3 regions of the Kitasatospora sp. NPDC036993 genome follow, and region 3 is predicted to be linked to each of the others. Evidence: riboswitches for the same ligand, from Rfam matches in the RefSeq annotation. Region 3 holds a riboswitch; each other region holds the start of a gene.
The links. Region 3 has a riboswitch for cyclic di-AMP ahead of ACZ7C5_RS33365 (LysM peptidoglycan-binding domain-containing protein). Riboswitches for the same ligand answer to the same signal wherever they lie in the genome.
Positions count from the first base shown of each region.

Region 1 (9,856 bases), on a different contig from region 3:
GCCACGTCAGGGCCCGGCACCACTGGCTCCAGCAGTTCGCCCAGGCACTCGCCTCCGGCTTCCCCGGGGTCCGGGTGTTCAGCGCCTTCCGCGGCCAGGTGGCGGAGCTGGTCGAGCTGGCCGCCGACGACCGGGCCGCACGTCGGCACGGCCGGCACACCACCGCCCTGGCGCTGGCCGAACTCAACCTGGACCGCGGTGTGTTCGGCTCCTGCCCACCCGGCCTGGCACAGTCCCCGAAGCGGGTGGACCGGCTGCTCGCGGGCCGCCCGCGGCTCACCGTGCCGAACCGGCTGCGGCTCACCGTCGCGGCCCTCGCGGCGCCCGTCGTGGTCGTCCTTCTGGCCGCCGCGCCCGGGCTGCACTCACTGCTCTGAGACCGCTCCCACGCCGACGCGTGACCCCCGACGATCCGCCGGGCGGCCGGCCGGCCCGTCAGTCCGTGGGCGATCCGCAGGCCTGGCCTGGCTCGTCGCCGAGGGTCCGCCCCAGCACCTCGCGGTGGAGCGGCCTGGCCTGCTCGTAGCGCTCCCGACCGGCGTCGGTCAGGGTGAGCAGGACGCCCCTGCGGTCGCTCTCGCACATCGCGCGAGCGACCAGCCCGGCCTTCTCCAGCCGGGCGATCAGCCGGGACAGCGCGCTCTGGCTCAGGTGGACGGTATGGGCCAGCTCGCTCACCCGCACCGCGCGCCCGCCACCGCCCCCGCACTCCTCGACGAGGCGCTCCAGCACCTCGAACTCGCTCATGCCCAGCTCGTACCGGTCGCCCAGCTCACGGTCGAGCGTGCAGGCCGCGGCGGCGTGCCGGGCCAGCAGCTCGCGCCACTGCGCGACGAGACCTGCCTCCGCCGGGGAGTCGAGTTCAGCCACGCCGCCACCCTAGCACGTGCATCGTCAATTATTGCGTTCACATCTAATTCATTTGCATTGAATGCATGTGCATGTACTGTCCTCTCCATGACCACCGCGACCGTCACGTCACCCGACGCCCCGTCAACCAGCGGGCCGCACTGGACTCCCCGCCTCTGGGGCACCCTGATCGTGCTCTGCGCCGCCATGTTCCTGGACGCCCTGGACGTCTCCATGGTGGGCGTCGCCCTCCCGTCCATCGGCTCCGACCTGCATCTCTCCACCTCCACCCTCCAGTGGGTGGTCTCCGGCTACGTGCTCGGGTACGGCGGCCTGCTGCTGCTCGGCGGGCGCGCCGCCGACCTGCTCGGCCGCCGCCGGGTGTTCCTGGTCGCCCTGGGCGTCTTCGCCGCCGCCTCGCTGCTCGGCGGCCTGGTCGACGACGGCGCACTGCTGATCGCCGCCCGCTTCCTCAAGGGCGTCAGCGCCGCCTTCACCGCGCCGGCCGGCCTGTCGATCATCACCACGACCTTCGCGGAGGGCCCGGCCCGCAACCGCGCGCTGTCGATCTACACCACCTGCGGCGCCAGCGGCTTCTCGCTCGGTCTGGTCCTCAGCGGCCTGCTGACCTCGGTCGGCTGGCGCTGGACCTTCCTGATGCCCGTCCCGGTCGCGCTGATCGCCCTGGTCTTCGCCGTCCGACTGCTCCCCCGCCCGACCGAGGAGCCCGCCAAGGGCGGCTACGACGTGCTGGGCGCGATCACCGGCACCACGACCGTCCTGCTGCTGGTCTTCACCGTCACCGAGGCCCAGGGCGCCGGCTGGCTGAGCCTGCGCACCCTCGGCTCGCTGCTCGTCGTCGCCGTCCTGGCCGCCGCCTTCCTGCTGGTGGAGAGCCGCACCGCGCACCCGCTGGTCCGGCTCGGCATCTTCCGCAACGGCTCGGTCGCCCGGGCCAACGTCGTCGCCTTCGCGATGACCGGCGCGTACGGCGGGTTCCAGTTCGTGGTCACCCTCTACCTCCAGCACCTGCTCGGCTGGTCGGCCCTGGAGATGGCCCTCGGACTGCTCCCCGCCGCGGCCCTCATCGCGCTCTCGGCACCCTTCATGGGCCCGATCGTGGACCGCTTCGGCACCGGGCGGCTGCTGCCGATCGGCCTGCTCTCGCTGGTCGCCGCCTTCGCCCTGTTCCTGCGGCTGGACGAGCACAGCTCCTACCCGGGCCTGGTGCTGCCCTCGATGCTGCTGCTCGGCGTGGGCTTCGCGTTCGCCTTCCCCTCGGTGAACATCGCCGCCACCGACGGCGTGGCCAACGAGGAGCAGGGCCTGGCCTCGGGCCTGGTGAACACCGCGATCCAGGTCGGCACCGCGGTGGTGCTGGCCGGGTCGACCGCGATGATCACGGCCGGCAGCGCGGGCGGCGACAGCCCGCAGGCCCAGCTGGACGGCTACCGGCCGGCCCTGATGTTCGTCACGGCGATCGCGCTGGTCGGCCTGGCGGTCGCCGCGGCGGGCGCCCTGGTGGACCGGCGCGGGAACTCAACTCCCCTACCGGTACCGGATCATGACGCCCCGCCGGCCGGATCGCCTACGGCCCGGACCGAAGTCCTGGCCCAGCGCTGACCCGCGGGCCGGCCCACGGCCGGCCTCCGGACCGTCGGGCAATGGCGCCGGCTCCACCAAACCCCCGTGTTGGTGGAGCCGGCCGTCTTCGTGGCCGCCGCCCGGGCAGCGCCCTCCGGGGGCGCGGTTCCACGGTGCGGCTGTCGGCTCCGCAAGTATATTGGCTCGAAGCCAACGAACGTTCGGAGCAGACACGATGGCACCTCGCGGGGATTCGGTCAATGAGGAGATGCGGCAACGCTCCCGCCGACGCATCATGCGGGCCACCGTCGAGCTGGTTGACCAGCGCGGTTACGCGGGCACCACGCTGACGGACATCGCCGAACGGGCCGGACTCGCCCGTGGACTGCTCTCGTACTACTTCGACGGCAAACGGCTGCTGATGCAGTCCGCGACCCACCGGATGATGCACCAGTCCCTGGCCGACGCGCTGGCGGGACTGCCCTCCGGCTCCTCCCCCGACACCCGGCTGGCCCGGGCGATCGACACCGTCCTCGGGCTGGCGCTGGACCACCCCCGGGTGATGCGCTCGCACCTGGCACTGATCCTCGACCCGGACACCGGCGCCTTCGTCCAGGACCCGGAGCAGCAGCAGCTCGGCGCCATCCTCCAGAGGCTCCTGCACGACTGGGGCGCACCCGATCCGATCGCCGAGCACGCGGTGCTGCGCAGCGCGCTGATGGGCGGCTGCATCGGGGTGCTGCTGCCGGGCGCCGAGATCTCGCTGGCGCCGATCCGGGCCGACCTCTTCCGCCGCTACGACCTGGCCTGGGAACTGGGCCGCCCGCCGCAGCCGTCCCCGCCGGAACGCGAACGGCCGCCGGCCCGCGACTGACGGCGGGTGGGCGGCCTGGTGACCGGCTGCCGGGGGGCCTCGCGAGCGAGGGAGCTCACAGGCCCCGGGCGGCAGCGGCTCAGCGTTCCTTCAGGATCGAGGCGAGCAGGTCGATGGTGCGCTCCGGCGTGAGACTGTCCACGCAGAGCCGCTCCATGACCTGGATGTAGGCGTCGACGTCGTCCCGCTTGTCCAGGTAGAGCGCGCTGGTGAGCTGCTCCAGGTAGACCACGTCGGCGAGGTCCTGCTCGGGGAACCGGAGGATCGTGAACGCCCCGGACTCGCCCGCGTGAGCTCCGAACCGGAACGGCATCACCTGGATCACCACGTTGGCCTGCTCGGCGACGTCGATCAGGTACTGCACCTGACCGCGCATCACCTTGGGCCCGCCGACCGGCCGGCGCAGCGCGGCCTCGTCGATGACCGCCCACAGGCGCGGACTCGCGCCCTCGGCCAGCAGCTTCTGCCGACGCAGACGGAGGCTGACCCGTCGCTCCACCTCCTCCTCGCTGATGACCGGCCGACTCTGGCCGAAGACCGCCCGTGCGTACTCCTCGGACTGGAGCAGCCCGGGGATGAACTGCACCTCGTAGGTGCGGATCAGCTGGGCCGCCTCCTCCAGCCCGACGTAGGTCTGGAACCAGCCCGGCAGCACGTCGTTGAAGCTGTGCCACCAGCCGGACTTGTTGGCCTCGCGCACCAGGCCGAGCAGGGCTTCCCGCTCGATGCCGTCGTCGACGCCGTACAGGCTGAGCAGGTCGGCGACGTCGCGTTCCTTGAAGCTGACGCGGCCGAGTTCCATCCGGCTGATCTTGGACTCGGAGGCCCGGATCGCGTAGCCCGCGTCCTCTCGGGTGATGCCGCGCGCCTCACGGAGGCGGCGCAGCTGCGAACCGAGGAGGATCCGGCGGACCATCGAGCCGCCGCCCGGCTGAACTGTGGTCATGCGGTCGAAACCTCCACCTAGGGCAAACAGCGCACAGTCTGCCATCAGTTGAGCGCTCACGGTGCCGATACTGACGGATGTTCCTATCAGTTCCACACTCCACGCACCAGGATGCACGTGCATTCGGCGCTTGCATATGCCAATAGTGCGACTGCACGTGAATCGACTCTTGCATCTGCAGTGAGCGCACACCACCATGGTGCACGTGCACCTGCACATCCCTGGCAATCCCGCGGGCTCCGCGTCGACCCCACGCGCGACTCCGCGCACCGACCCGACGGCGTCCCCCGCGCCATCGGGCGTTCGAGTGCGCGCGCGCCTGGTCGAAGGGGCGGCCGAGCGGCCGAGCGAGTCGGAGGTGACCGGCATGACCCCGGCGGGTCCAGCCGTGTCCGCCCCCTTATGGGAGGAGCTCTTCATGAGCACCGGTACGGCTTTGGCGGTTGACCCCCATGTGGTCACCTGTACGCTCGCTCCTCGCTTTGAAGCCGTCAGAACCGCGCGCGACTTCGCCCGGATCACGCTCAAGCGCTGGGGCCTGACGGAACTGTTCGACGATGTCGCGCTGGTGGCCTCGGAACTCGTGACCAACGCGCTCCGGCACGCGGTCGGCGCACGGCCCGACCATGCGGGCGGCGTCCAGGGCGAGTACGACTTTCCCGTACAGCCGACCGCGGACGGCCGGCTGCCGATCCGAATAAGCCTGGTGCACCGCGCACCCCAGGTGGTCTGCGCGGTGAGCGATCCGAGCAGCATCGGCCCGGTCGCCCGGGAGGCGGACTTCGTCGCCGAATCGGGCCGCGGGCTTCACCTGGTGGAGTCGTTCAGCCGCTCGTGGGGCTGGCACCCGCTGGGCAGCGGCAAGGTGGTCTGGGCGCTGTTCGAGGCGGAGGCGACCGGCGGTTCCCCGCTGGACGGACATCCGGAACTCGGCGGCCGCTCACCGCTCGACGGTCCCGTCGAGGTCGGCGGCCGGCATCGGCGCTCGGCCTAGCCCGGGTGTCGCGCCCGAACCGGCACCGCGACTGGGACCGGCAGTGCGACCGGTACTGCACCCGGGACGGGCACTGCGGCTGGAACCGGAGCTGCGGCTGGAACCGGGGATCGCGACCGGGGCCGGCACCGCGCCCCGAGCGGGCCCCGCACCCGGGACGGGTGCCACGCCCGAAGCGGGCCCTGCGCCCAGGCACGGACTCGCGCCGGACCTGCGCGTGGCCGGCCGGGGGAAGCCCCGGGAGGACCACACTCCGGCCCCTTTCCCCAGGTCCCGCCGAGGCGTTCCGGCTCCCCCGGTCCGCGAGCGGTCACGCCCGCCGGACGAATCCGGGAAGGACGCCAGGAAGGGTGCCGGAAAAGACAAAGGCCGTCGTGGTGTCGGCACCCACGACGGCCCTCCGATGACGGAGCACGACGGTCGGTCAGACCGCCAGGTGGTCGAACTCCCCGTCCTTCGCCCCCAGCAGCAGGGCGGCGATCTCGGCCCGGGTGTAGATGAGCGCCGGACCGTCCGGGAACCGCGAGTTGCGCATCGCCACATCGCCGCCCGGCAGGGCCGCGAACTCGACGCAGTTGCCCTGGGAATTGCTGTGCAGGCTCTTCTGCCAGACCACCCCCCGGAGATCGGCGGCGGCCATCCCGTTGTAGGTGTCGTACGAGCCGTGCGTGTCCTGCGAGTCGTGCATAGAAGTCTCCCGAAGAGCTCCGGAGTTGTCGTCCAGCGCGGCGCCCCGGCACCGCCGAACGAACGGACCGGCCCCGTACCGGTCCGGCACAACGCCTCACTTGACGCGATGATAGCCGCAGTGCACGTGCATCAGCACGGGACGGTGCAGGTGCACGAGGCCTTTCATCCGCGGCCCCGAACTCTTCACGGGCCTTTCTCCTGACGGTACGTAAACGGACATAGCCGATGGAATCACCGGGCGCGCGATAACCGGCCGTGAGCACCTCCCCGCTGAATGTTGATCTTCGAATGCCGGGAGTCGCATCTTCGTGACCCTCTGTCAAGCCACCCGCGCACTGTGAGACATCTCACGCGCCACGGGCGCAACGCCCGCCCCCTCGGATCGCGTCGAGCAATGGCGAGCAATGCTGACGCCCACTCGGGGATCGGGCGAGGAATGTCCGGATTGTAGGCAAAGCGTCAGGACCGGCGCCGGAGACTCACCGGCTCCGCACCGCGGCCGCGCGAAACCCGTACGGCAGCCGACTGCAAGCCGGACGGGCCGATGTCCTACGATCTCCGGCATGAGCACCGCAGCCATCCCGGGCGCGCCACTGCCCGTCCGTACTCCAGGCTCCCGTGCGCGGGGGCGCCATCGTCGTCCTGAGCGCCCCGAGATTCCGGCCGGCGCCCCGGCCCTGGTGCTCGCCGTACCCGCGACCGCCGGGCCCGAGTCCCGCTCGGTCGTCGAGGAGCTCCTCTCGATCGTCCGCACCGAGCAGAACGGCGTCCGGACCGCGGTCGGCTACCTGCCCGGCAACGGCAATGGCACCGAGGGCGTGGGCGGCGAGGACCGCACCGTGGCGGAGCTGCTGAGCCTGGCCGCCGAGGCCGGACAGCCGATGCCCGTCCTGGTGCCGCTGGTACCCGGCCCGCACACCTTCCTGACCGGGCTTCACGCGCTCGCCGCCGAGTACGGCGCACCCGTCACCGACCCGCTGGGCCCGCACCCGCTGCTGGCCGAGGGTGTGCACGTCCGGCTGTCCGAGGCCGGACTGGCCCGGGCCGACCGCGCCCGGCTGTTCGCCATCGCGACCGCCGCGGACGGCGTGGTCCTGACCACCGTCGGCGGCGAGGACGCGGCCGCCGCGGCCGGCATCACCGGTGTGCTGCTGGCCGCCCGACTGGCCGTTCCGGTCGTCGCCGCCGCGCTCGACGTTCCCGGTTCGGTGGCCGCGGCCGTCAACCACCTCCGTGACACCGGCTCACAGCGCCCCGCGCTGGCCCCGCTGGTGATCGGCCCCGAGGCGGACTCCGAGCTGCTCGCCACGGCCGCCGAGGAGTCCGGCTGCCCGTCGGCCGCGCCGCTGGGCGCGTACCCGTCGGTGGGCCAGCTGATCGCCTCCACCTACCTGGCCGCGCTGCCCACGCCGTCCCCGGAGGACCTGGCGCGGGCCGAGGCGGAGGCGGCGGCCGCCGCCGAGGCCGAGGGGGTCGTGGAGGGCGCTCGTGGCGCCCACGCGGCCGTCGAGGGACGCGCCGGACGGTAGTCGACGCCGCGCGCCGCTCCGCGCGCACCGAGGGGCCCAGAACGCTCGTGCGTTCCGGGCCCCTCGTGCTGTTTCCCCATCCTGTCCGGGAGGCAGTCGGGAGGAAGTCGGCAACGGGGTGTCAATGAAGTGGAATGTCCGATCTGGCGCCATTTGAAAGGAAATAGGCAGCGCGCGCGGGGGCGCTCGAATCGCGGCCGCTCCGCCGCTTCCCAGGGGGCGTGATTCCTCGCCTCGACGCCCCGTCACACCCCTTCTGAAGCGGAGCCAGTTGTCGCCTTCAGCAACAGCATTGCCCGAAAACGATCATTTACGATCATGACGGACGGCAATTTTGGCGATTTCCACTAAACCGTGATGCGCGTCACAGGAGTTTGCGGTTTGAACTTCAGTCTGATTAACGTGCTCCCGTTCGTGACCACACGAACCCGGTTCATCCGCGACGCCGAGTCCTGCCGTCGGATGTCCTGGCAGCGCGAAAACGCACCACGGCAGGAGCGGGGGACCCACAGGTAAGTCGCCCCGGACCGATCCCAGGAACGGTCCAGGGCTAGGGGTGAAGCCGCGCCCATGGCGCGGCCGGGCAACTCCAGCCCGAATCCGACAGCTCACCTCGCAGGCGTGGGAGAGGAACGCGTCTTCATGCTGCCCACCAACGGCAACCGTCTGTCCAGCCGCACCCGTCGCGTGATCGCCGCCCTCGGCGTCGCGGGTGTCGGCCTCACCGTTCCCTGCCTCACCACCGGCACCGCCTCCGCCGCGTCCGTCTCCACCTGGGACGCCGTCGCCCAGTGCGAGAGCGGCGGCAACTGGGCCATCAACACCGGCAACGGTTTCTACGGCGGTCTCCAGTTCACCTCCAGCACCTGGGCCGCCTTCGGTGGCACCGCCTACGCCCAGCAGGCCAACCAGGCCACCAAGGCGCAGCAGATCGCCGTCGCCGAGAAGGTCCTCGCCTCGCAGGGCCCGGGCGCCTGGCCCGTCTGCTCCGTCAAGGCCGGCCTGACCAAGGGCGGCACCCCGGCCGCCGTCGACACCTCGGCGGGCTCCACCACCGGTGCCGGCACCGGTTCGACCGCCGCCAAGCCCGCGCAGACCCCGAAGCCCGCCGCCCCGGCCGCGAAGCCGGCCGCCAAGCCCGTGCAGCCCCAGGCCCCCGCCGCGAAGCCCGCCGCACCCGCCCAGGACGGCGCGCAGGCCGCCACCGGCTCCGCCGACTCCGGCAACCGGAGCGCGTGGGCCCAGAAGCGCCAGCAGCAGGCCCAGAGCGGCGACTACACCGTGGTCGAGGGCGACTGGCTGTCCTCGATCGCCGACGAGCACAGCGTGCAGGGCGGCTGGCAGCGGCTGTACGAGCTCAACCGCGGCACCCTGACCGAGGGTCCGGACGCCATCTACCCGGGCCAGCAGCTGTCCTTCGGCGGCAACGGGCGGGCCCAGGCCGGCCAGTCCTCCGCCACCAAGTCCGGCTCGGACTCCACCTGGTTCGACCGCTCGCAGAAGTCCGGCCAGTCCGCGAACGGCGGTGCCGTGAACGCCCAGCCGACCGCGCAGCCCCAGGCCCCGGCCGCCAAGCCGGCCGCCAAGCCCGCCCCGCAGACCCAGCCCCAGACCCAGGCTCCGGCCGCCACCGGCAGCATGGCCGCCGCGGTCTCCTTCGCCGAGTCGAAGGTCGGTCAGGCGTACGTCTACGGCGGCACCGGCAACGGCGGCTGGGACTGCTCCGGCCTGACCCAGGCCGCGCTGCGGGCCGCGGGCGTCTCCGTCCCGCGCGTCGCCGCCGACCAGGCCGCCGCCAGCACCCACGTCTCGCTGGACAGCCTCCAGCCGGGCGACCTGCTGTTCTGGTCCAACAACGGCAAGGACTCCGGCGTCTACCACGTCGCGATCTACGTCGGCAACGGCAAGTACGTCGAGGCCGCCAACCCGAGCTCGGGCGTCCGCGAGCAGAACATCGCCAACTGGGCCCCGGACTTCGCCGGCCGGGTCTGAGGACGGCACACGGCCGACGGACGACGGTGACAGCCGGCAGGGAACCTCTGACGGATGACAGATAACAGGTAACAGATGTCAGATGACAGATTTCAACATCTGTCATCTGTCCTCCGTCGGCCGTCAGCCGTCGTCCGAACGCTGACCACCCGCCGCCCCCGGGGAGAGTCTGGTCGCTCCTCCCCGGGGGCTCCGGCGTCCCCTCCCCCGGTTCCGCCGATTCCCGTGGTGGATCGCCGCCCCAACGGGCATGCTGCTGCTCTGCACCCGAGGAGGAGTCACATGGCCCAGGTCACCGTCACCCTCGACGCGAACCTCGCGATCGACGCGATGATGCTCTCCGGCACCAAGAACCCGCAGGACGCCGTCGAACTGGTCCTGCGCGACTACCTGGCCCG
Region 1 covers NZ_JBVJRP010000002.1:8,782-18,637, forward strand. Annotated here, with positions in the region: gene ACZ7C5_RS03485 (M56 family metallopeptidase) at 1-377, shown strand, start outside; gene ACZ7C5_RS03490 (MarR family winged helix-turn-helix transcriptional regulator) at 436-870, opposite strand; gene ACZ7C5_RS03495 (MFS transporter) at 958-2,472, shown strand; gene ACZ7C5_RS03500 (TetR/AcrR family transcriptional regulator) at 2,702-3,307, shown strand; gene ACZ7C5_RS03505 (helix-turn-helix domain-containing protein) at 3,387-4,253, opposite strand; gene ACZ7C5_RS03510 (ATP-binding protein) at 4,672-5,247, shown strand; gene ACZ7C5_RS03515 (DUF397 domain-containing protein) at 5,672-5,935, opposite strand; gene ACZ7C5_RS03520 (sirohydrochlorin chelatase family protein) at 6,501-7,466, shown strand; cyclic di-AMP (ydaO/yuaA leader) riboswitch at 7,931-8,101, shown strand; gene ACZ7C5_RS03525 (transglycosylase family protein) at 8,088-9,458, shown strand; gene ACZ7C5_RS03530 (hypothetical protein) at 9,741-9,856, shown strand, end outside.
Region 1: another riboswitch for cyclic di-AMP. It lies ahead of ACZ7C5_RS03525 (transglycosylase family protein); the one in region 3 lies ahead of ACZ7C5_RS33365 (LysM peptidoglycan-binding domain-containing protein).

Region 2 (9,856 bases), on a different contig from region 3:
CCTCGGCCAGCTGCTCGGCGGTCAGCGGCCGTCCGGCCAGCAGCTCGGCGGGGACGGCGCCCCAGCGCTGCTCGTACCGCTGCTCCGCGCAGACCCTGGCCTGGCCGGTGCCGTACAGCGGGTTGAGGCCGGCCGCCGGGGCGAACAGGAAGACCAGGGTGTTGAGCGCGATCAGGGCGTAGCTGACCACGGGGACGGGCACCGCCGGGCGGTCGCCCCGGGCAGCGGTGTGGTCGGGGGCCGCGAGCGCCATGCGGCCAAGCATCCCTCCGGGCGCCGCAGGTGACACCGTGGTTTACGGCAGGTGGACTAGCCCGGGTGTTCAGGCAACCGGTGGTCGCGACGGCAGCCCCAGGCAATAGGCTTGGGGCGGGCATTCCCGCCTCCCGCCGCCGATGCCGGGGCTCCGGGGGGAGCGCCTGGCCCACGCAGGGATCACCCGAGAGGACCCCCGATGACCGTCCCCGCTCTGACCGCCGAGACGCGCTGGCGCTGCACCCTGTGCGGCAACCTCACCCGCTTCGACGTCACCCGCACCGCGCGGGTGACCGAGTTCCTGCACTTCGACCTGGCCGGCGGGTCCAAGGTCGAGGAGACCGAGGTACTGAGCGAGACCATCGAGTCGGTGCGCTGCCGCTGGTGCAACGCGGTCGACCAGGTCGAGCTGGTGGCCAGGCCTGGCGCCGAGAGCACGGAGGCCGCCGCCGAGCAGGGCTGACCCCGTCGGTGCGGCGGGCGGGTGCGCGGCATGCCCGTCCGCCGCACGGGACAATACAGAACAAGACGCACGGAGCGTGACGACAGGGGCGGCCGCGGCCGTACCCCGCTGGACCAGGATCGGAGCCGAGGACGTGGTGGACGCAGCGAAGGAGCCCGGCGAAGAGCGGGGGCTTCAGCCCGCTGCGGCCGAGGCCCCGGCCGAGCCGGCCCGGGTGGAGGACGGTTCCTCCGAGCCCGCGGTGGAGCGCGCGGCCGAGAAGCTCGACCGGCCGCTGCCGGAGGGCGTGCGCCGGCGCGTGGTCGGGCTGGCCTCGGACGCGCTCGGCGGGCTGCCGCCGGCCGAGCTGCCGCAGAGCCTGCGCCAGTACGTCAAGTTCACCCCGGCGCGGCGGGCCAAGTACGCGGCCACCGCGCTGGCGGCGGCGCTGGAGTCGGAGCCGGCCTTCCGGGTGCGGATAGCGGAGCGGCTGAGACTGGGGCAGCCGGACCTGGTGAAGGCGCTGGAGTCGGGCACCGTTCCGAGCGCCGCCGACCCGATGGACGTCGCGGCCGCCGCCTACCTGGTGCGGTCGGCCGGCTGGAGCCGGCTGGTGGCCGAGGCCGGCGAGGAGGTCGAGCGGGCCGGCGCCGAGGACGCGGCCGCGGAGGCGACCCGGCTGGTGGAGAAGCTACAGGCGGAGCTGGCCGAGGTGCGGGCCTCCGCACGGGCTGACCTGGACCGGCAGCGGACCGAGTCGGACGGCGTCCGCAAGGAGGCCGAGTCGCTGCGCAAGAAGGTGCGGTCGCTGGAGAGCGACACCCGCAGGGCGCAGGCCGAGACCCGCAGGCTGGCCGGCGAGCTGGAGGCCGCGAAGGCGCAGGCCGCGACCGAGCGCGGCGCGGTGGAGACCGAGGCGCGCCGGCTCAGGCACCGGGTCTCCGAGCTGGAGAACGCGGCCGAGCAGGGCCGCCGGTCGGCCCGTGAGGGGCGCAGCGTCGAGGACATGCGGCTGCGGCTGCTGCTGGACACCGTGCTGCAGTCGGCCCAGGGGCTCCAGCGGGAGCTGGCGCTGCCGGTCTCCCAGATCCGTCCGGCGGACCTGGTGGAGGCGGTGGTGCCGGGGGCGGCCTCGCCGCACGACGTGGCGCGGCGCGGCCTCGCCGAGGACGATCCGGCGCTGCTGGACCAGCTGCTGGCGATCCCCCAGGTGCACCTGCTGGTGGACGGCTACAACGTGACCAAGACCGGCTATCCGGCGCTGCCGCTGGAGCAGCAGCGGATCCGGCTGCTGGGCGGGCTGGCGATGCTGGCCCAGCGCACGCAGGCGGAGGTCACCTGTGTGTTCGACGGGCAGGACCTGGACGTCCCGGTGATCATGGCGCCACCGCGCGGGGTCCGGGTGCGGTTCAGCCGGACCGGGGAGACCGCGGACGAGCTGATCCGCCGTCTGGTGCGGGCCGAGCCGCAGGGCCGTCCGGTGGTGGTGGTCTCCACCGACCGGGAGGTCGCGGAGGGCGTGCGGAAGGCCGGCGCGCGCCCCGTGGCCTCGGTGTTGCTGCTGAACAGACTGGCCCGGCCCTGAGTCCGGACCGGATGGAATGATGCCTGGTCAGGGGTGGTTCCGAGCGGGTGTGCGGGTCTTGTGACGTCAGCATGGGAACCGGATTTCACGCCTACGGGGGAGTAGCAGAACGGGTAGATGTTCACTAGGGTCTGGCGTCAAACCTATTTTCCGGAATCTCATCCCATCAGGTGAGTCCGATGGAAGAAGGAGCCGGACCCTTGGCATCCCACCGCCGTCCCAAGCAGCCGAGCCGCGCACGGATCTCCGTGCTCACCGCCGCCGCTGCGACCGCGGTCGCCCTCTCCGCCCAGGTGGCCGCGCACGCCGCGCCGCAGCCGAACAAGTCGGACGTCAAGGCGCAGATCGACCAGCTCCAGGAGGAGCAGGAGCAGGCGGCGGAGAAGTACAACGGCGCCAAGGAGCGGGCCGACCAGCTGCGCAAGCAGTCCGGCCAGCTCCAGGACCAGGTGGCCCGCGGCCAGGAGCAGATGACGCAGCTGCAGGGCGGCCTCGCCGAGGTGGCGGGCGAGCAGTACCGCACCGGCGGCATCGACCCGTCCGTCCAGCTGATGCTCTCCTCCGACCCGTCCGGCTACCTGGACAAGGCCTCCACCATCCAGCAGGCCGGCACCAGCCAGGCCGAGGCGCTCAAGGGGCTGCTGGACCAGCAGCGCCGGCTGGACCAGCAGAAGACCGAGGCGGCCACCGTGCTCGCCTCGCTGGAGAGCACCACCAAGGACCTGAACCAGGCCAAGACGGACGTCAACACCAAGCTGAAGGCCGCCCAGGACCTGCTGAACTCGCTCAGCGCCGCCGACCGAGCCGCGCTGCGGGCCCAGCAGACGCAGGAGGACCGCGCCTCGCGCGGCAGCGACCGGGTCGACCTCGGCAGCCTGCCGCCGGCCGGCGGCCTCGCGGCGGTGGCGGTGTCCAAGGCGATGGGCAAGCAGGGCTCGCCGTACGTGTGGGGCGCCACCGGATCGACCACCTTCGACTGCTCGGGCCTGATGGTCTGGGCGTACGGCCAGGCCGGCGTCTCGCTGCCGCGCACCTCGCAGGAGCAGGGCCACTACGGGACCAAGGTGCCCTCGCTGGACCAGGCCCAGCCGGGCGACCTGGTGGTCTACGGCAACGACATGCACCACGTCGGGATGTACATCGGCAACGGCATGGTGGTCCACGCGCCGCACACCGGCGACGTGGTGAAGGTGATGAAGGCCGACGCGATGTCGATCAACACCATCCGCCGGGTCTGACGGCCCGACACGCCGGAGGGGCCCCTTCCCCGGACCTGTGATCAGCGCCACCCCCTTGTGGGGGTGGCGTTCGGGTTTTCGGCGTTTCGTGACCGCATGGTGAGAACTGATCAGCCTTACGTGTGGCAGTGGTCACCATCGGTCATTTTCACAAAAGAACTTTGGCAATCTTCTGTCTTTTTTCTGACAAGGATTTGAACCGATCACGGTTCAGTTACTAGGGTCGTGCCCTGAACCACCGCACTCTCGATCGCCCAGCCAGGGTGGCGGCGGTGGTTTCCGTCGAGTTCGCAAGGCAGCGGGGCAGGTCGAAGCGACTGCCCGACAGGGGAGCCCAGTTCGTGGGGGCGCTGCGGAGCGGAGCCGGGGAACCACGTTCCTCCGGGGTGAATCGGCGCCAGGTCGGCCGGTGGAACGGCCGTGAGGCGTCGTAGGGCATGCTTCCGGCCCGAACCCGTCAGCTCACCCGGTAGGCGGCCGTAGGAAGAAGGAGTCCGCCTTCGTGGCGTCCCATCGTCGTCCCAAGCCCGCCGGCCGCGCCCGCGTCTCGATCCTGACCGGAGTCGCCGCCGCAGCCGTCGCCCTCTCCGCGCAGTCCGGCGCCCACGCCGACCCGCAGCCGACCAAGGAACAGGTCAAGGAGCAGGTCGACCAGCTCAACGAGCAGGCCGAGGTCGCGACCGAGAACTACAACGCCGCCCAGGCCAAGCAGCAGGAGCTGGAGAAGCAGGTCTCCGGCCTCCAGGACCAGGTGGCCCGTCAGCAGTCCCAGGTGACCGAGCTCCAGGGCGGCCTGGCCGAGATCGCCGGCGAGCAGTACCGCAACGGCGGCATCTCGCCGACCGTCCAGCTGATGTTCTCCTCCAGTCCGGAGGGCTTCCTCACCCAGGCCGGTGCGCTGAACCAGGCCGGTGCGACCCAGAAGGGTCAGCTGAAGGAGCTCCAGGAGCAGCAGCGCAAGCTCGACCAGGACCGCAACGAGGCCCAGGGCAAGCTCGCCGAGCTGGAGTCCACCACCCAGCAGCTGAAGACCGCCAAGCAGGACGTCCAGGGCAAGCTGAAGGCCGCCCAGGACCTGCTGAACACCCTGACCGAGCAGGAGCGCCAGGCGCTGCGCCAGGCCGAGGAGAAGGCCGCGGCCGAGGCCAAGGTCAAGGCCGACGCCGCCAAGGCCGAAGCGGCCAAGGCGCAGCAGCAGGCCGACCGCGCCTCGCGCGACAACAGCCGCAGCGACATCTCGACCGGTTCGGCCGCCGCCGCGCCGGTGAAGGTCGCGGCCGGCAGCTCCCGCGGTGCCGCCGCCCTCTCGTACGCCGCCTCCAAGGTCGGCAGCCCGTACGTCTGGGGCGCCACCGGCCCGGGTTCCTTCGACTGCTCCGGTCTGATGGTCTGGGCGTACAACCAGGCCGGCGTGTCGCTGCCGCGCACCTCGCAGGCGCAGGCCTCGGCCGGCACCCGGATCGGCACGGACATCTCCCAGGCCCAGCCCGGCGACCTGCTGATCTTCTACACCGACGCCCACCACGTCGGCATCTACGCCGGCAACGGCCAGGTGCTGCACGCGCCCAGGACGGGCACGAACGTGCGCTACGAGGCGGTCACCAACATGCCGCTGACCGGCATCGTGCGGGTCTGATCCCCGCTCGGACGCTTCCGGGCCCGGCCTTCCTCGGGGAAGGCCGGGCCTGCGGCTTTTCCGGAAGGTCGAGCTGATGTCCGATTAGTGGGCGAATATTCGGGTTGGGAGGGGTTTGGACTCGGTTGCCCGGACTCGCTAACGTCTGCCACCGGACTCCCGCTCGACGGCCGCCCACCATGGCGCGGCGGCGGGGACCGCGCCGCAGGATTGGAGCCGCTGCCGCCATGCCCGTGCACCGTCGTTCCCAACTGCTCGCCCGGGCGCTGGTGCTGACCGCGGCCGCCGCCACCGCGCTGGGCGTGGCCACCGGAGGCAGCGCCCAGGCCGCCCCCGGCAGCCCGGACCCGGCCGACCGACAGGACGTCAAGGCGCAGGTGGAGCAGCTGTACGACGAGGCCGAGCAGGCGTCCGAGAAGTTCAACGCGGCGCAGGAGGCCCAGCGGCGCCTCCAGGGCGAGACCACCATCCTCCAGGGCGAGATCGCCGGCGCCCAGGACCAGCTCAACCAGCTGCGCGGCGACCTGGCGACGGTGGCCGGGGCGGAGTACCGCGGCGGCGGCATGACCCAGACGGCCCAGCTGATCCTCTCGACCGACCCGGAGGGCTACCTGGCCCGCGCCCGCGCCATGGGCCAGGCCGCCGCCCGCCAGCAGGAGAGCCTGCACGAGCTGATCACCCGGCAGCGCCGGCTCGACCAGCGCCGCACCGAGGCGGCCGACAAGCTCGCCGAGCTGGACCAGGCCCGCCGGTCGCTCGCCGACGGCAAGCAGCAGATCCAGCAGCGGCTGGCCAAGGCGCAGAAGCTGCTGAACGGCCTGGGCGGCGCCGAGCGGGCCCGGCTGGCCGCCCAGGACGCCAGGGACGCCGAGCGCCGCGCCACCCGGGGCACCGACCGGCTGGACCTCGGCACCGCCCCGCCCGCCTCCGAGCGCGGTGCGGCCGCGCTGGCCGCCGCGGTGCGGATGATCGGCTCCCCGTACGTCTACGGGGCCGCCGGCCCGCACGCGTTCGACTGCTCGGGTCTGATGTACTACAGCTGGCGGCAGGCCGGAGTGACCCTGCCGCGCACCTCGCAGGCCCAGGCGTACGCCGGGCAGCGGATCAGCCTGTCCGAAGCGCGACCGGGAGACCTGGTGATCTTCTACCGGGACATGCACCACGTCGGCATGTACGCCGGCGGCGGCGTGATCGTGCACGCCCCCCGCCCGGGCGCCAGGGTCCGCTACGAGAGCGTCGGCGCCATGCCGGTCTCCGGGGTGGTCCGGCTCTGAGCACCCCGCCGACCGACCCCGCCGACATACCCGGCTCCGGCCCCCGACGCACGCTGTCCAGGCGCGGCGCGCTGCTGCTCGCGGCCGGCGGGCTGACCCAGCTGTCGCTGCCGCCGGCCGCCCCCGCGGCGCCCGCGGCGCGGACGGCGGACCGCCGCGGGCAGGTGGCCGCCGTGCTCGCGGAGCGGGTGCGCTCGGCGCCGCCCTGGTCCGGGCTGCCGGTGGCCGGGGCGGAGTACCGCAACCTGGTGCTCGCCGGGGCCGGCGGGCCGGAGCGGCTCACCGCCGCCGCCGACCTGGCGGTGCGGATCGCCGGGTACGACGAGTACCCGGTGGTGTACCCGCGCCGGATCGAGCTGGTACGGGCCGGGGCCGACTGGCGGGTCGAGCGCGAGGAGGCCGCGAGCGGGCCGCCCGCGCCGTGGGACTTCGGGCCGCTCCGGTCGGCGCCGGGCGCGCACTGCCTGGTGCTCGGGCCGGCCGCCGGCCCCGACCCGGCCGAACTGGTCGCGGTGGGGGACCGGGCGGTGCCCGCCGTCACCGAGGTCTGGGGCGGCGACTGGCCCGGGCGGCTGCTGCTGGAACGGCCCGCCACCGGAGAGCAGTTCGCCCGGCTGCTGGAGGGCGACCCGGCCGGCTGGACGGGCATGGCGGCGGTCACCGTGGCCGCCGCCGGCGCGCCCTGGCACACCCCGGCGGACCGGGTGCTGGTCAACCCGGAGGCGTACCGGCGGCTCAGCGACTTCGGCCGCCAGGTGGTGGTCACCCACGAGGCCACCCACGTCGCGACCAGGGCCGACACCCGGGCCTGGACCCCGCTGTGGCTGTCCGAGGGCGTCGCCGACTGGACCGCCTACCGCGACTCGGGCCGCAGCCCGCGGCAGATCGCCCCCGAGCTGGCCAGGGACGTCGCCGACGGGAAGCTGCCCACCGCGCTGCCCGCCGACCAGGACTTCACCGCCGGCGCGACCGGCATCTCCCAGGCCTACGAACAGGCCTGGCTGGCCTGCGAGCTGATCGCCCGCGAGCACGGGCCGGGCCGGCTGGTCGCCCTCTACCGGGCGGTCGGCGCGGCGGACGGGCAGGGCGAGGACCGGGAGCGCCGCACCGACCGGCTGCTGCGCCGCGAACTGGGTGTCGGCCTGGACGACTTCACCCGGCTCTGGCTGGAGCAGGTGGCGGCGCTGAAGGGCTGAACAGCGGCCCCGCTGTGTTGGTCCGCGGTGCCGCTGTGCCGGTCGGCGGCGCCGCCGGGCTGATCGGCGCCGTTGAAGGGCCGGTCAGCGGCGCTGCTGGGCCGGGGTGCCGGGGCGGCGCCGCTCGACCGGGGCGCCCGGGTGGTCGATGCCGTCCAGCAGGTCCTGCTCGTAGGCGATGCCGGGGCGCACCGGGTAGCCGGCGGCCGACAGCTCGGCGGGCTCGCGGTCCAGCACCACGGTCGGCGGCAGCGCCGCCCCGCCACGGGTGGAGCGCCAGAGCCGGACGCAGGAGAGCAGGGCCGCGGCCAGCAGCAGCAGGTTGCGCAGGGCCAGCACGGCGACCGCCGCCGGGCCGCTGGCCAGCACCTGGGAGAACATGATCGGGAATTCGAGCAGGGTCAGCGGGCAGGCGAGCAGGATCAGCACCGCCACCGGCCGCTGGCTGGTGCTGCGCACGGTCAGGCAGACCGCCGCGACGCCGATCAGCCAGACCAGGTACTGCGGGCTGATCACCCGGCTGGTCACCACGAAGATCAGCAGCGCGCACAGCGCCGCGTCGTACATGGTGGCCGCGTTGCGGCGCTTGGAGGTGAAGCGCCACAGCAGCAGCCAGGCGAAGCCCAGCAGGGTGCCGGCCATCATCACCTTGCTGATCACGGCGACCCACGGCCCGAGCATCTCGGGGGAGCCGTAGTTCATGGTGACCCGGCCGTCCCAGGTCCCGGCGATCCTGGCGAGGTGCAGCGGCAGCGCGCCGAGCGACTCGACCTCGATGCCGCGGTCCTTCTGGAAGGCCAGGAAGTCGAAGGCGCCGTTCATCCCGGCCGTCAGCAGGAAGCCGATGGAGACGGCGGTGGCGCCGGCCAGCGTCCAGGAGCGGCGGGTGCGGCGGCCGGAGGGGGTGCCGATCAGGCCGATCAGCGGCCAGATCTTGACGATGCCGCCCAGGCCCAGCAGCACCCCGCCGACCGCCGGGCGGCGGATCAGCGCCAGCAGGCCGGCCAGGGCGACCGCGGTGACGATGACGTCGAAGCGGTTGTAGATCATCGGGCCGAGCAGCGGGACGCCCACCACCCACATCCAGGCACCGGTCAGCGCCCGGCCCCGGCGCAGGCCGGTGCGGACCAGCAGCGCGGTCGCGGCGGCGTCGGCGATCCCGCAGATCACCCAGAACGAGACCAGGTACGACCAGGGCAGCAGGCCCGGCAGCAGGATCACCAGGGCGGCGCCCGGCGGGTACTGCCAGGTCACGTCGTCGAACGGGAAGGTGCCGGTCTGGAGCACGCCGTACCAGGCGTGGTAGATCATCCAGACGTCGGCGGTGACGTCGCCACCCGCCTTCAGCACGCCCGTCACCATCAGCACCAGCAGGGCGCGGGTGGCCGTCCAGGTGGCACCGAGCGCGGCGAGCGCCCCGAGCGGGCGGCCGAGGCGGCCGCGCGACGACACGGACTCGGTGGCCGGGGCCAATTCCACTGCGCTCCCTCGTTCGTCTCGTACGTCCTCACCGGAGGCGTCGTACCGACGGACGCCCGGGCCGCCGTAGCGCGGCCTAGGTACTAGGACTGACCCGGGGGTCAAACGGTTGCCGTGTGCGGTTCCGTTCCCGGCGGGTCATGGTGTTGACCTATCGTACGGATCACCCAGCGGTACACCGCGCACCCCCCGACCGAGCGAGCCGTGGCCTGATGCACAGAACCTTGATCGTCACCAATGACTTCCCGCCCCGCCCCGGTGGCATCCAGGCCTTCGTCCACAACATGGCCGTCCGTCAGCCCGCAGGCGGCATCGTGGTGTACGCCTCGACCTGGCGGGACGGCAGCGAGGTGGCCCGCTTCGACGCCGAACAGCCGTTCCCGGTCATCCGGGACCGGACGAAGGTGATGGTTCCCACACCCCGGGTCACCCGGCGGGCCGCCGAGATCCTGCGCGCGGAGAAGTGCGACTCGGTCTGGTTCGGCGCCGCCGCCCCGCTCGGGCTGATGGCGCCCACGCTGCGCGGGGCCGGGGCCGGGCGGCTGCTCGGCATGACGCACGGGCACGAGGCCGCCTGGGCCCAGCTGCCGGGCTCCCGGCAGCTGCTGCGGCGGATCGGCGCGGGCACCGACGTGCTGACCTACCTGGGCGAGTACACCCGCTCCCGGATCGCCGCCGCGGTCGGGCCGCAGGCCGCGGCCCGGATGGCGCAGCTGCCGCCGGGCGTGGACGAGTCGGCCTTCCACCCGGA
Region 2 covers NZ_JBVJRP010000011.1:241,629-251,484, reverse strand. Annotated here, with positions in the region: gene ACZ7C5_RS24700 (rhomboid family intramembrane serine protease) at 1-253, opposite strand, end outside; gene ACZ7C5_RS24695 (hypothetical protein) at 455-718, shown strand; gene ACZ7C5_RS24690 (NYN domain-containing protein) at 933-2,282, shown strand; gene ACZ7C5_RS24685 (C40 family peptidase) at 2,483-3,520, shown strand; cyclic di-AMP (ydaO/yuaA leader) riboswitch at 3,859-4,012, shown strand; gene ACZ7C5_RS24680 (C40 family peptidase) at 4,023-5,156, shown strand; gene ACZ7C5_RS24675 (C40 family peptidase) at 5,384-6,430, shown strand; gene ACZ7C5_RS24670 (hypothetical protein) at 6,604-7,626, shown strand; gene ACZ7C5_RS24665 (glycosyltransferase 87 family protein) at 7,711-9,105, opposite strand; gene ACZ7C5_RS24660 (glycosyltransferase family 4 protein) at 9,318-9,856, shown strand, end outside.
Region 2: another riboswitch for cyclic di-AMP. It lies ahead of ACZ7C5_RS24680 (C40 family peptidase); the one in region 3 lies ahead of ACZ7C5_RS33365 (LysM peptidoglycan-binding domain-containing protein).

Region 3 (9,856 bases):
CGGAGGATCGTAGGCACGTCCTGACCCTCCGCAACAGTGGTTACCCCTCAGGTGACCAGGCTCACGCCCACGCTCCGGACAAGAGCTGTCCAAGAGCCGTCCACGGAGGGTCGGCACCCCGGGCCGGCACCCCGGCGGCGCACCGTCCGCGGGCAGGCGCGCGCCGTCGGGGAGGGGCGTGCCCGGCGCACCGGATACGGTCGGTCCATGCCAGCTCAGCCCGACCCCGCCAGGCCCGCCGCCGCGCCGTCCGACGCCACCGGCCCCCAGCTGTTCACCTGGGAGTTCGCCTCCGATCCGTACCCCGCCTACGCCTGGCTGCGGGAGCACGCCCCGGTGCACCGCACCACGCTGCCGAGCGGCGTGGAGGCCTGGCTGGTGACGCGGTACGCGGACGCCAGGCAGGCGCTAGCGGACGGCCGGCTGTCGAAGAACCCGGCGCACCACAGCGGGCAGGCGCACCGCACCGGCCGGGTGGGCATCCCGGGGGAGCGGCAGGCGGACCTGATGACCCACCTGCTGAACATCGACCCGCCGGACCACACCCGGCTGCGCCGACTGGTGTCGAAGGCGTTCACCCCGCGCCGGGTGGCCGAGTTCGAGCCGCGGGTGCAGCAGCTCACCGACCGGCTGATCGACGGCTTCGCGCGGCGCGGTTCGGCGGACCTGATCCACGAGTTCGCCTTCCCGCTCCCCATCTACGCGATCTGCGACATGCTGGGCGTGCCGGCCGAGGACCAGGACGACTTCCGCGACTGGGCCGGAATGATGGTGCGCCACACGAAGCCGGGCCAGGGCGGCGGTCAGCGCGGCGGCGTGGGCCGGGCGGTGAAGCGGATCCGGGCGTACCTGCTGGAGCTGATCCACCGCAAGCGCGCGGACCTCGGGGACGACCTGATCTCGGGCCTGATCCGGGCGAGCGACCACGGTGAGCACCTGACCGAGAACGAGGCCGCGGCGATGGCCTTCATCCTCCTCTTCGCCGGCTTCGAGACGACCGTGAACCTGATCGGCAACGGGACCTACGCGCTGCTGCGCAACCCCGGGCAGCGCCGGCTGTTGCAGGAGTCGGTGGCGCGCGGGGAGAGCGCGCTGCTGGACACCGCGATCGAGGAACTCCTGCGCTACGACGGGCCGGTGGAGATGGCGACCTGGCGGTTCGCGACGCAGCCGCTGACCGTCGGCGGGGTGGACATCCCGGTCGGTGACCCGGTGCTGGTGGTGCTGGCCGCGGCGGACCGCGACCCGGCCAGGTTCGCGGACGAGAACACCCTCGACCTGGCCCGGACGGACAATCCCCACCTGGGTTTCGGGCACGGCATCCACTACTGCATCGGCGCCCCGCTCGCGCGGCTGGAGGGGCGCGCCGCACTGGCCACCCTGCTTTCCCGGCTGCCCGATCTGCGGCTCGCGGAAAGCCCGGAGAATCTGCGGTGGCGAGGTGGCCTGATCATGCGTGGGCTGCGCGAACTCCCGGTGGAATTCAGTCCGGAGAGCCGCTCCCCGCACGCCCCTCCGCACGCCCCCGCCGAGCCGCCGATGCCCTGAGGTCACGCTGACGGGACGTCGTCGATCGCCCTCGGCGGTGGTGTGAACAGCCATCAATCAGGACATATCGCCGCCGTTGGTAGGCGGTCGGACACGCGCCGTAATTTATGTGTGATATCGGCGATATGAGCTTGTGATTGGTCTGATGATCTGTCTACTCTCCCTGGAGTTCGCAGCTGCGGACCTCGTACGCGGAACGCCGAATCCTGCCCGCCGCGTCACGGGAAACCGACCAGAACCCTGGGCAGGGGCGGGGGAACCAGGTTTGTTGCCGTCCCCACGGCTTGGGGTGAAGCCGCCCGAGCGGGATCTCTCCGCACACGGCGGCCGGGCCACCTCCCGGTCCGAACCCGACAGCTCACCTCGCAGGCGTACGGAGAGGGACCTCTTCATGCTGCTCGTTGGAACTGGCCGTCACCGTCGTCGCACCCAGGCCGAGAAGGCCATCGCCGTCGCCGGTGTGGCCGGCGTCGGACTCGCGATGCCGCTCCTCACCGCCACCGGCGCCTCCGCCGCACCGGTCTCCACCTGGGACGCGGTCGCGCAGTGCGAGAGCGGCGGCAACTGGAGCATCAACACCGGCAACGGCTTCTACGGCGGCCTCCAGTTCACCTCCAGCACCTGGAAGGCGTACGGCGGCAACGCCTACGCGGCGCAGGCCAACCAGGCCAGCAAGGCCCAGCAGATATCGGTCGCCGAGAAGGTCCTCGCCTCGCAGGGCCCGGGTGCCTGGCCGGTCTGCTCCCAGAAGGCCGGTCTGACCAAGGGCGGCGCCCCGGCCGCGGTCGACACCTCCTCGGACGCCAAGCAGCAGCAGGCTCCCAAGCCGCAGGCCCCGAAGCAGCAGGTCCCGAAGCACGCCAAGCCGGCCGAGAAGCCGGCCGCCCAGCAGCAGGCCGCACCGAAGCCCGCCGCGAAGCCGGTCCAGCAGGCCGCCCCGCAGCCGCAGGCCCAGGGCTTCTCCGGCAAGGCCGGCTGGGACGCCGACGCGAAGGTGTACTGGTACCAGAACAACGGCGGCTGGTACTGGACCAGCCACCAGAGCGTCTACCAGCAGTACGCCGGCCAGACCGCCGCCCAGCCGCAGGCCGCCCCGCGGGCCGCCCAGCCGGCCGCGCAGGCCGCGGGCCACGACTACACCGTCCGCGCCGGTGACACCCTGTCGACCATCGCCTCCGCCCAGGGCGTGTCCGGCGGCTGGAGCGCGCTGTACGAGCAGAACCACGCCACCGTCGGCGGCAACCCGAACCTGATCATGCCCGGCCAGGTGCTGCACCTCGGCTGAGCCGCCACGCCCGACGCGCGGAGGGGACCGGTCCTACCGGTCCCCTTCGTCCGTATTCGCCCGCTCCAGGGGGACAAGCTGGGACAAGCAGGTGAACTACCGGCGGGTAGGAGGGCCACACGCTGAGACGGAACCCAGGTCGACGTGGTCCCGGGAGCCCGGGCGGTTAGGCTCTGGTCGTAAACGACTCCGCAATCGTCCTGCTGACAGCACCCCCCGTCAGACCGGACCCTGCTTCCGCAAGGAGATGCCTCGTGCCGTCCATCGATGTCGTCGTAGCCCGTGAGATCCTCGACTCCCGCGGCAACCCCACGGTCGAGGTCGAGGTCGGCCTCGACGACGGCAGCACGGGTCGTGCCGCTGTTCCGTCGGGTGCCTCCACCGGTGCCTTCGAGGCGCTGGAGCTGCGCGACGGTGACAAGAACCGCTACTTCGGCAAGGGCGTGGAGAAGGCCGTCCTGGCCGTCATCGAGCAGATCGGCCCGGAGCTGGTCGGCTACGACGCCACCGAGCAGCGCCTGATCGACCAGGCCATGCTGGACCTGGACGCCACCCCGGACAAGTCCTCGCTCGGCGCCAACGCCATCCTGGGCGTCTCGCTGGCCGTCGCCCACGCCGCCTCCGAGGCGAGCGACCTGCCGCTGTTCCGCTACCTGGGCGGCCCGAACGCGCACGTCCTGCCGGTCCCGATGATGAACATCCTCAACGGCGGCTCGCACGCGGACTCCAACGTCGACATCCAGGAGTTCATGATCGCCCCGATCGGCGCGGAGTCCTTCTCCGAGGCCGTCCGCTGGGGCGTCGAGGTCTACCACACCCTCAAGGGCGTGCTGAAGGAGCGCGGCCTGTCCACCGGCCTCGGCGACGAGGGCGGCTTCGCGCCGAACCTGGACAGCAACCGCGAGGCCCTGGACCTCATCACCGAGGCCATCCAGAAGGCCGGCTACGTGCCCGGCCGCGACATCGCGCTGGCCCTGGACGTCGCCGCCTCCGAGTTCTACGAGGACGGCGCCTACCAGTTCGAGGGCAAGGCCCTCTCGGCGGCCGAGCTCATCGAGTACTACGCCGGGCTGGTCGCCGCCTACCCGCTGGTCTCCATCGAGGACCCGCTGGACGAGTCGGACTGGGACGGCTGGAAGGCCATGACCGTCAAGCTGGGCGACAAGGTCCAGCTGGTCGGCGACGACCTGTTCGTCACCAACCCGCAGCGCCTGGCCCGCGGCATCGAGACCGGCACCGCCAACGCGCTGCTGGTGAAGGTGAACCAGATCGGCTCGCTGACCGAGACCCTGGACGCCGTCGAGCTGGCCCAGCGCAACGGCTACCGCTGCATGATGTCGCACCGCTCCGGTGAGACCGAGGACGTCACCATCGCCGACCTGGCCGTCGCCACCAACTGCGGCCAGATCAAGACCGGTGCCCCGGCCCGCTCCGAGCGCGTCGCCAAGTACAACCAGCTGCTGCGCATCGAGGAGATCCTCGACGACGCCGCCGAGTACGCCGGCCGCGGCGCCTTCCCGCGGTTCCGCTCCGCGGAGTAATCAGGCACAGCCGCTCCGCGGAGTAATCAGGCACAGCCGCGCTGCGGAGCAATCAAGCAGTCGGCACGGCGAGCACGAGGGCCGCGCGCTCCCGGTAGCGCACGCCTGACCGGTGCCCCGCCGTTCACCCCGTAGGGTGGACGGCGGGGCACCGTCGCGACCAGGAGGGGATACGGGAGATGGCTGGCTGGAGGATCCCGGGCTTGGCGGCCCGGCCCCGGTTCACGAGCCGGGCGACCGTCCTCGTCCTGGTGCTCTGCTCGCTGGTGGCGATCCTCGCCTACCCGACGCGGCAGTTCATCTCCCAGCGCGCCGAGATCTCCGCCCAGCGGGCGAAGGCCGACCACGCCCGCCAGCAGGTCGAGCAGCTGCGCCGGGAGAAGGCCCGCTGGCAGGACCCGGAGTACGTCAAGGCGCAGGCCCGCGCCCGGCTGCACTACGCGGTGCCGGGGGAGACCCCGTACATCGCGGTGGATCCGGCCCGCCAGGGCGCCCCGCCCTCCTCCTCCACGGTCGGCGCGGCGGCTTCCCCGAACGTAGTTCCCGGAAGCACCGCGGCCGGCCGGGCGAACGCCGCCAAGCCCTGGTACGCCGGCATCTGGGACTCGGTGGACGCCGCCGACACCGCCGCGGCGCCCCACGCCACCCCCGTTCCGCTCCCACCGTCCCCCGTTGGAGACACCTCCCCCCATGACCACTGAGAACCACCCCGCCGTCTCCGACGCCGACGTCGCGGCCATCGCCGCCCAGCTCGGCCGGGTACCGCGCGGCCTGCGCGGCGTGGCCCACCGCTGCCCCTGCGGCAACCCGGACGTCGTGGAGACGGCCCCCCGGCTGCCGGACGGCACTCCGTTCCCCACGCTCTACTACCTGACCTGCCCCAAGGCCGCCTCGCTGATCGGCACCCTGGAGGCGGAGGGCGTGATGAAGGAGCAGACCGCCAGGCTCGCCGAGGACCCGGAGCTGGCCGCGGCCTACCAGAAGGCGCACGAGGACTACATCGCCCGGCGCGACGCGATCGAGGTGCTGGAGGGCTTCCCGAGCGCCGGCGGCATGCCGGACCGGGTGAAGTGCCTGCACGTGCTGGTCGGCCACTCGCTGGCGGCCGGTGAGGGCGTCAATCCGCTCGGCGACGAGGCGATCGGCATGCTGGAGGACTGGTGGGCCAAGGGCCCGTGCGTGTCCCCGGCCGAGGTCCAGGCCGCCGGTGAGCGGGTCGCCCGTAACCGCGCCAAGGAGCAGGACCACGACGCGGTGATCGCGGCCAAGCAGCAGAAGACCGCCGAGCGCGCCGCGAAGCGCGCCGCCGGGGAGGCCGGGGCGGAGCAGGAGTCCGAGTGAGCACGACCCGCGTGGCCGCGATCGACTGCGGCACCAACTCGATCCGTCTGCTGGTCGCCGACCTCGACCCGGCGACCGGGGAGATCGCCGACCTCGACCGCCGGATGATCGTCAACCGGCTCGGCCAGGGCGTGGACCAGACCGGCCGGCTGCACCCGGACGCGCTGGCCCGCACCTTCGCGGCCTGCCGGGAGTACCAGGAGATCATCTCCGGCTTCGGCGTCGGCCCCGAGCGCCTGCGCTTCGTCGCCACCAGCGCCTCCCGGGACGCCGAGAACAGCGACGAGTACGTCAAGGGCGTGCGCGACATCCTGGGCGTCGAGCCCGAGGTGGTGAGCGGCGAGGAGGAGGCCCACCTCTCCTTCGTGGGCGCCACCAAGGAGCTGGCCGGCGGTCAGTTCCCCGCTCCCTACCTGGTGTTCGACCTGGGCGGCGGCTCCACCGAGTTCGTGCTCGGCGCGGACGACGTGCGGGCGGCGCGCTCGGTGAACATCGGCTGCGTGCGGCTCACCGAGCGGTACTTCGGCGACGCCGAGCTGCCCTCCGCGGAGCAGATCGCGGCCGCGCGGGAGCACGTGCGCGCCGAGCTGGACCGGGCCGAGGAGGTCGTCCCGCTGACCGGGGCGGCCACCCTGGTGGGCCTGGCCGGGACGGTCACCACGGTCTCCGCGATCGCCCAGGACCTGCCCGGCTACGACTCGGCGGCGATCCACCACTCCAGGATCAGCCGGGAGCGGGTCGCCGGGATCACCCGGGAGCTGCTCGCCGCCACCCACGCCGAGCGGGCGGCCATCCCGTCGATGCACCCGGGCCGGGTGGACGTGATCGCGGCCGGGGCGCTGGAGCTGCTGGAGATCATGGAGCGCACCGGCGCCGCCGAGGTGGTCGTGAGCGAGCACGACATCCTGGACGGAATCGCCTGGGGCATTGCCTCCTGACCCCTTTCGGGGATGACCCGAACCGGCCCCGGCACCCCTTTCGGGGGGCCGGGGCCGGGGCGCGCCCGGGTGGGGGCGGAAAAGTTCGTGAATTTCTTCACATGGCGATCCGGTCATTCGTCGTACAGGTCGGCCCGCTACGTCCGAAATGTGGGACCGAAGGCCTGGTGGCGGGCCGGCCCATGGGATCGCAGGTCAGGCCTCGCCCGAGGTTTGAAAATCGAAATCACGTGCGGGAACCCGGGCGTTGTGCGGATCGTTGCTGCTCAGGCCGGTAGTGCTCCGGCGCGTGTTCGCGCGGGGCCGCCCAGGGGTGCGGGTTCCCGTGCCGGGCCCGATTTTGTGGCCGCGCAGTGTAGCACGGGGGGTCCGTCAACTTGTGACCGGGCTCACGAAGGCTGCTCCGGACGGTGCTGGATACTTTCGGATATGAGCACCACGGAGCGTCCTCGCATCCTCATTGTCGGCGGTGGTTACGTCGGCCTGTATGCCGCGATGCGCATCCTCAAGAAGATGCGCTACGGCGAAGCGACCGTCACGGTCGTCGACCCGCGGTCGTACATGACGTACCTGCCCTTCCTCCCCGAGGCGGCCGGCGGCAACGTCGCGCCCCGCAACCTCGTCGCGCCGCTGCGCAGCGCCCTCAAGCAGGCGGAGGTGCTGACCGGGTCCGTCACCGGCGTCGACCACGCCCGCAAGGTCGCCACCATCCAGCCCGCGGCCGGCGACAGCTACGAGCTGCCCTTCGAGTACCTGGTCGTCGCGACCGGCTCGGTCTCCCGCACCTTCCCGATCCCGGGTCTGGCGGAGAACGGCATCGGCATGAAGACGGTCGAGGAGGCCATCGGCCTCCGCAACCACGTCATGGCCCAGCTCGACAAGGCCGAGTCCACCACGGACGAGGACATCCGCCGCAAGGCGCTGACCTTCGTGGTGATCGGTGGCGGCTTCGCCGGCATCGAGACGGTCGCCGAGATCGAGGACATGGCCCGCGACGCGGCCAAGCTGTACAAGACCGTCAGCCGCGACGACATGCGCTTCGTCGTCGTCGAGGCGGCCAACCGCATCCTCCCCGAGATGGGCCCGGACCTCGGTCTGTGGACCAAGGAGAAGCTCGAGGAGCGGAACATCGAGGTCTACATCGAGACCTCCATGGACTCCTGCGTCGACGGCCACGTCGTGCTGAAGAACGGCATGGAGGCGGACGCCTCCACCATCGTGTGGACGGCCGGCGTGAAGCCGAACCCGGTGCTGTCCGAGTTCGGTCTGCCGCTGGGCCCGCGCGGCCACGTCGACACCGCGCCGACCCTCCAGGTCCAGGGCTTCGACTACGTCTGGGCCGCCGGCGACAACGCCCAGGTGCCTGACCTCGCCGCCGGCGAGGGCGCCTGGTGCCCGCCGAACGCGCAGCACGCCTGCCGCCAGGCCGTCGTCCTCGGCGACAACGTGATCTCCGGCATGCGCGGCTTCCCGCAGAAGGAGTACAAGCACAAGAACCTCGGTGCGGTCGCCGGTCTCGGCCTGCACAAGGGCGTGGCGATCCTCTTCGGCAAGTACAAGCTGAAGGGCCGTCCGGCCTGGTGGTTCCACCGCCTGTACCACGGCGCGATGGTGCCGACCTTCAACCGCAAGGTGCGGGTCTTCACCGACTGGACCCTCGCGATGTTCCTCAAGCGCGAGATGGTCGGCCTGGCCCAGATGGAGAAGCCGCAGCTGCCGATCCAGGAGGTCACTCCGCCCACCAAGCCCGTCGAGGCCGCCAAGCCGGCCGCCGACAAGGAACTCGCGAGCAAGTAGGCGGCTGAGACCCCGGTGTGGGAGCACCGGGGTATGAGTCGGAGGCCCTCCGCCCGGCAGCGTTGCCGGACCACGACCTCCGTGGTGCTCAGCCGGCCGTGCGACCGGGCGGAGTACAGAAGTAGAAGGTCCCCTGCCGAAACCCTCCGGCAGGGGACCTCTCTCGTTCCGGGACCGGTCGGCCGGTCCCGGAACGTCGGTCAGTCGGTCTTGATGCTCTCCAGGATGTCCAGCTTGGACGCCCGGCGGGCCGGCCAGATCGCGGCCACCAGGCCGACCACCCCGGCCAGCGCCAGGAACAGCGCCAGCTGGCCGAACGGCAGGACCGTGGTCAGGCCGGAGAGGCTGGACTTCAGGGTGCCGTTGATCGCCCAGGCGATGAAGCAGCCGAGCAGCAGGCCGATGCCGGCGCCGAACAGCGAGATCACCACGGACTCCAGACGGACCATCCGCTTGATGCCGCCGCGGTCCAGGCCGATCGCCCGCAGCATCCCGATCTCGCGCTTGCGCTCGAAGACCGACATCGCCAGCGTGTTGACCACGCCCAGGATCGCGATCAGGACCGCCATCCCCAGCAGGCCGTACATCAGGTTCAGCGCGAAGGTGATGGTCTGGCTGAACTCGTCCCTGACGTCCTGCTTGGAGTTCACCTCGATCACCGGGTTGGCGCCGGTGGCGTCCTTGATGGCCTGCTTGAGGCCGTCGGTGGCACCGTTCTTGCCCTTGACCAGGACGTCGGAGATGTACGGCTTGGGCTCGTGCTTGACGACCTCGCTGCTGGCCAGCAGGACCGGGCCGAGCATGCCGCCGGTCTTGTACACGCCGCCCACGGTGAGCTGCCCGGTGGACTCGTCAGGGAAGGACACCTTCAGCACCGAGCCGGCGGCGATGCCCAGCTTCTTGGCGACGTCCTCGTCGACCAGCAGCTGGCCCTTGCCGAAGCCCGCGGCGGAGCCGCTGGTCAGCTCGACGTCGGAGAGCTGCTCCAGGACGGCGGCGTCCACGCCGCTGACCGCCTTGGTGGTGCCGTTGAGCTCCCAGTACGAGGTGGTCCTCGCCGAGGAGGCGGCCACCCCCGGGGCCTTGGCGATCTGCGCGGGCACCTGCTCGGACAGGCTCATGCCGTTGGCGGCCCCGACGATGAAGTCGGCCTTCATCGAGCTGGTGACGGCCCGGTCGATGGTGTCGGACACCGAGGCGCCGATCACGGTGAGCCCGGTGACCAGGGTCAGACCGATGGTCAGTGCGGCCGCGGTGGCCGCGGTGCGGCGCGGGTTGCGCACCGCGTTCTGCTGGGCGAGCTTGCCCGGCATTCCGCCGAGGCCGCGCAGCAGCGGGCCGACCAGCGCGACCACCGGGCGGGAGAGCAGCGGCAGCAGGACGAACACGCCGATCAGGGCCAGGAA
Region 3 covers NZ_JBVJRP010000022.1:1,507-11,362, reverse strand. Annotated here, with positions in the region: gene ACZ7C5_RS33370 (cytochrome P450 family protein) at 208-1,548, shown strand; cyclic di-AMP (ydaO/yuaA leader) riboswitch at 1,769-1,934, shown strand; gene ACZ7C5_RS33365 (LysM peptidoglycan-binding domain-containing protein) at 1,940-2,833, shown strand; gene eno (phosphopyruvate hydratase) at 3,088-4,374, shown strand; gene ACZ7C5_RS33355 (FtsB family cell division protein) at 4,578-5,075, shown strand; gene ACZ7C5_RS33350 (DUF501 domain-containing protein) at 5,047-5,715, shown strand; gene ACZ7C5_RS33345 (Ppx/GppA phosphatase family protein) at 5,712-6,653, shown strand; gene ACZ7C5_RS33340 (NAD(P)/FAD-dependent oxidoreductase) at 7,083-8,450, shown strand; gene ACZ7C5_RS33335 (ABC transporter permease) at 8,651-9,856, opposite strand, start outside.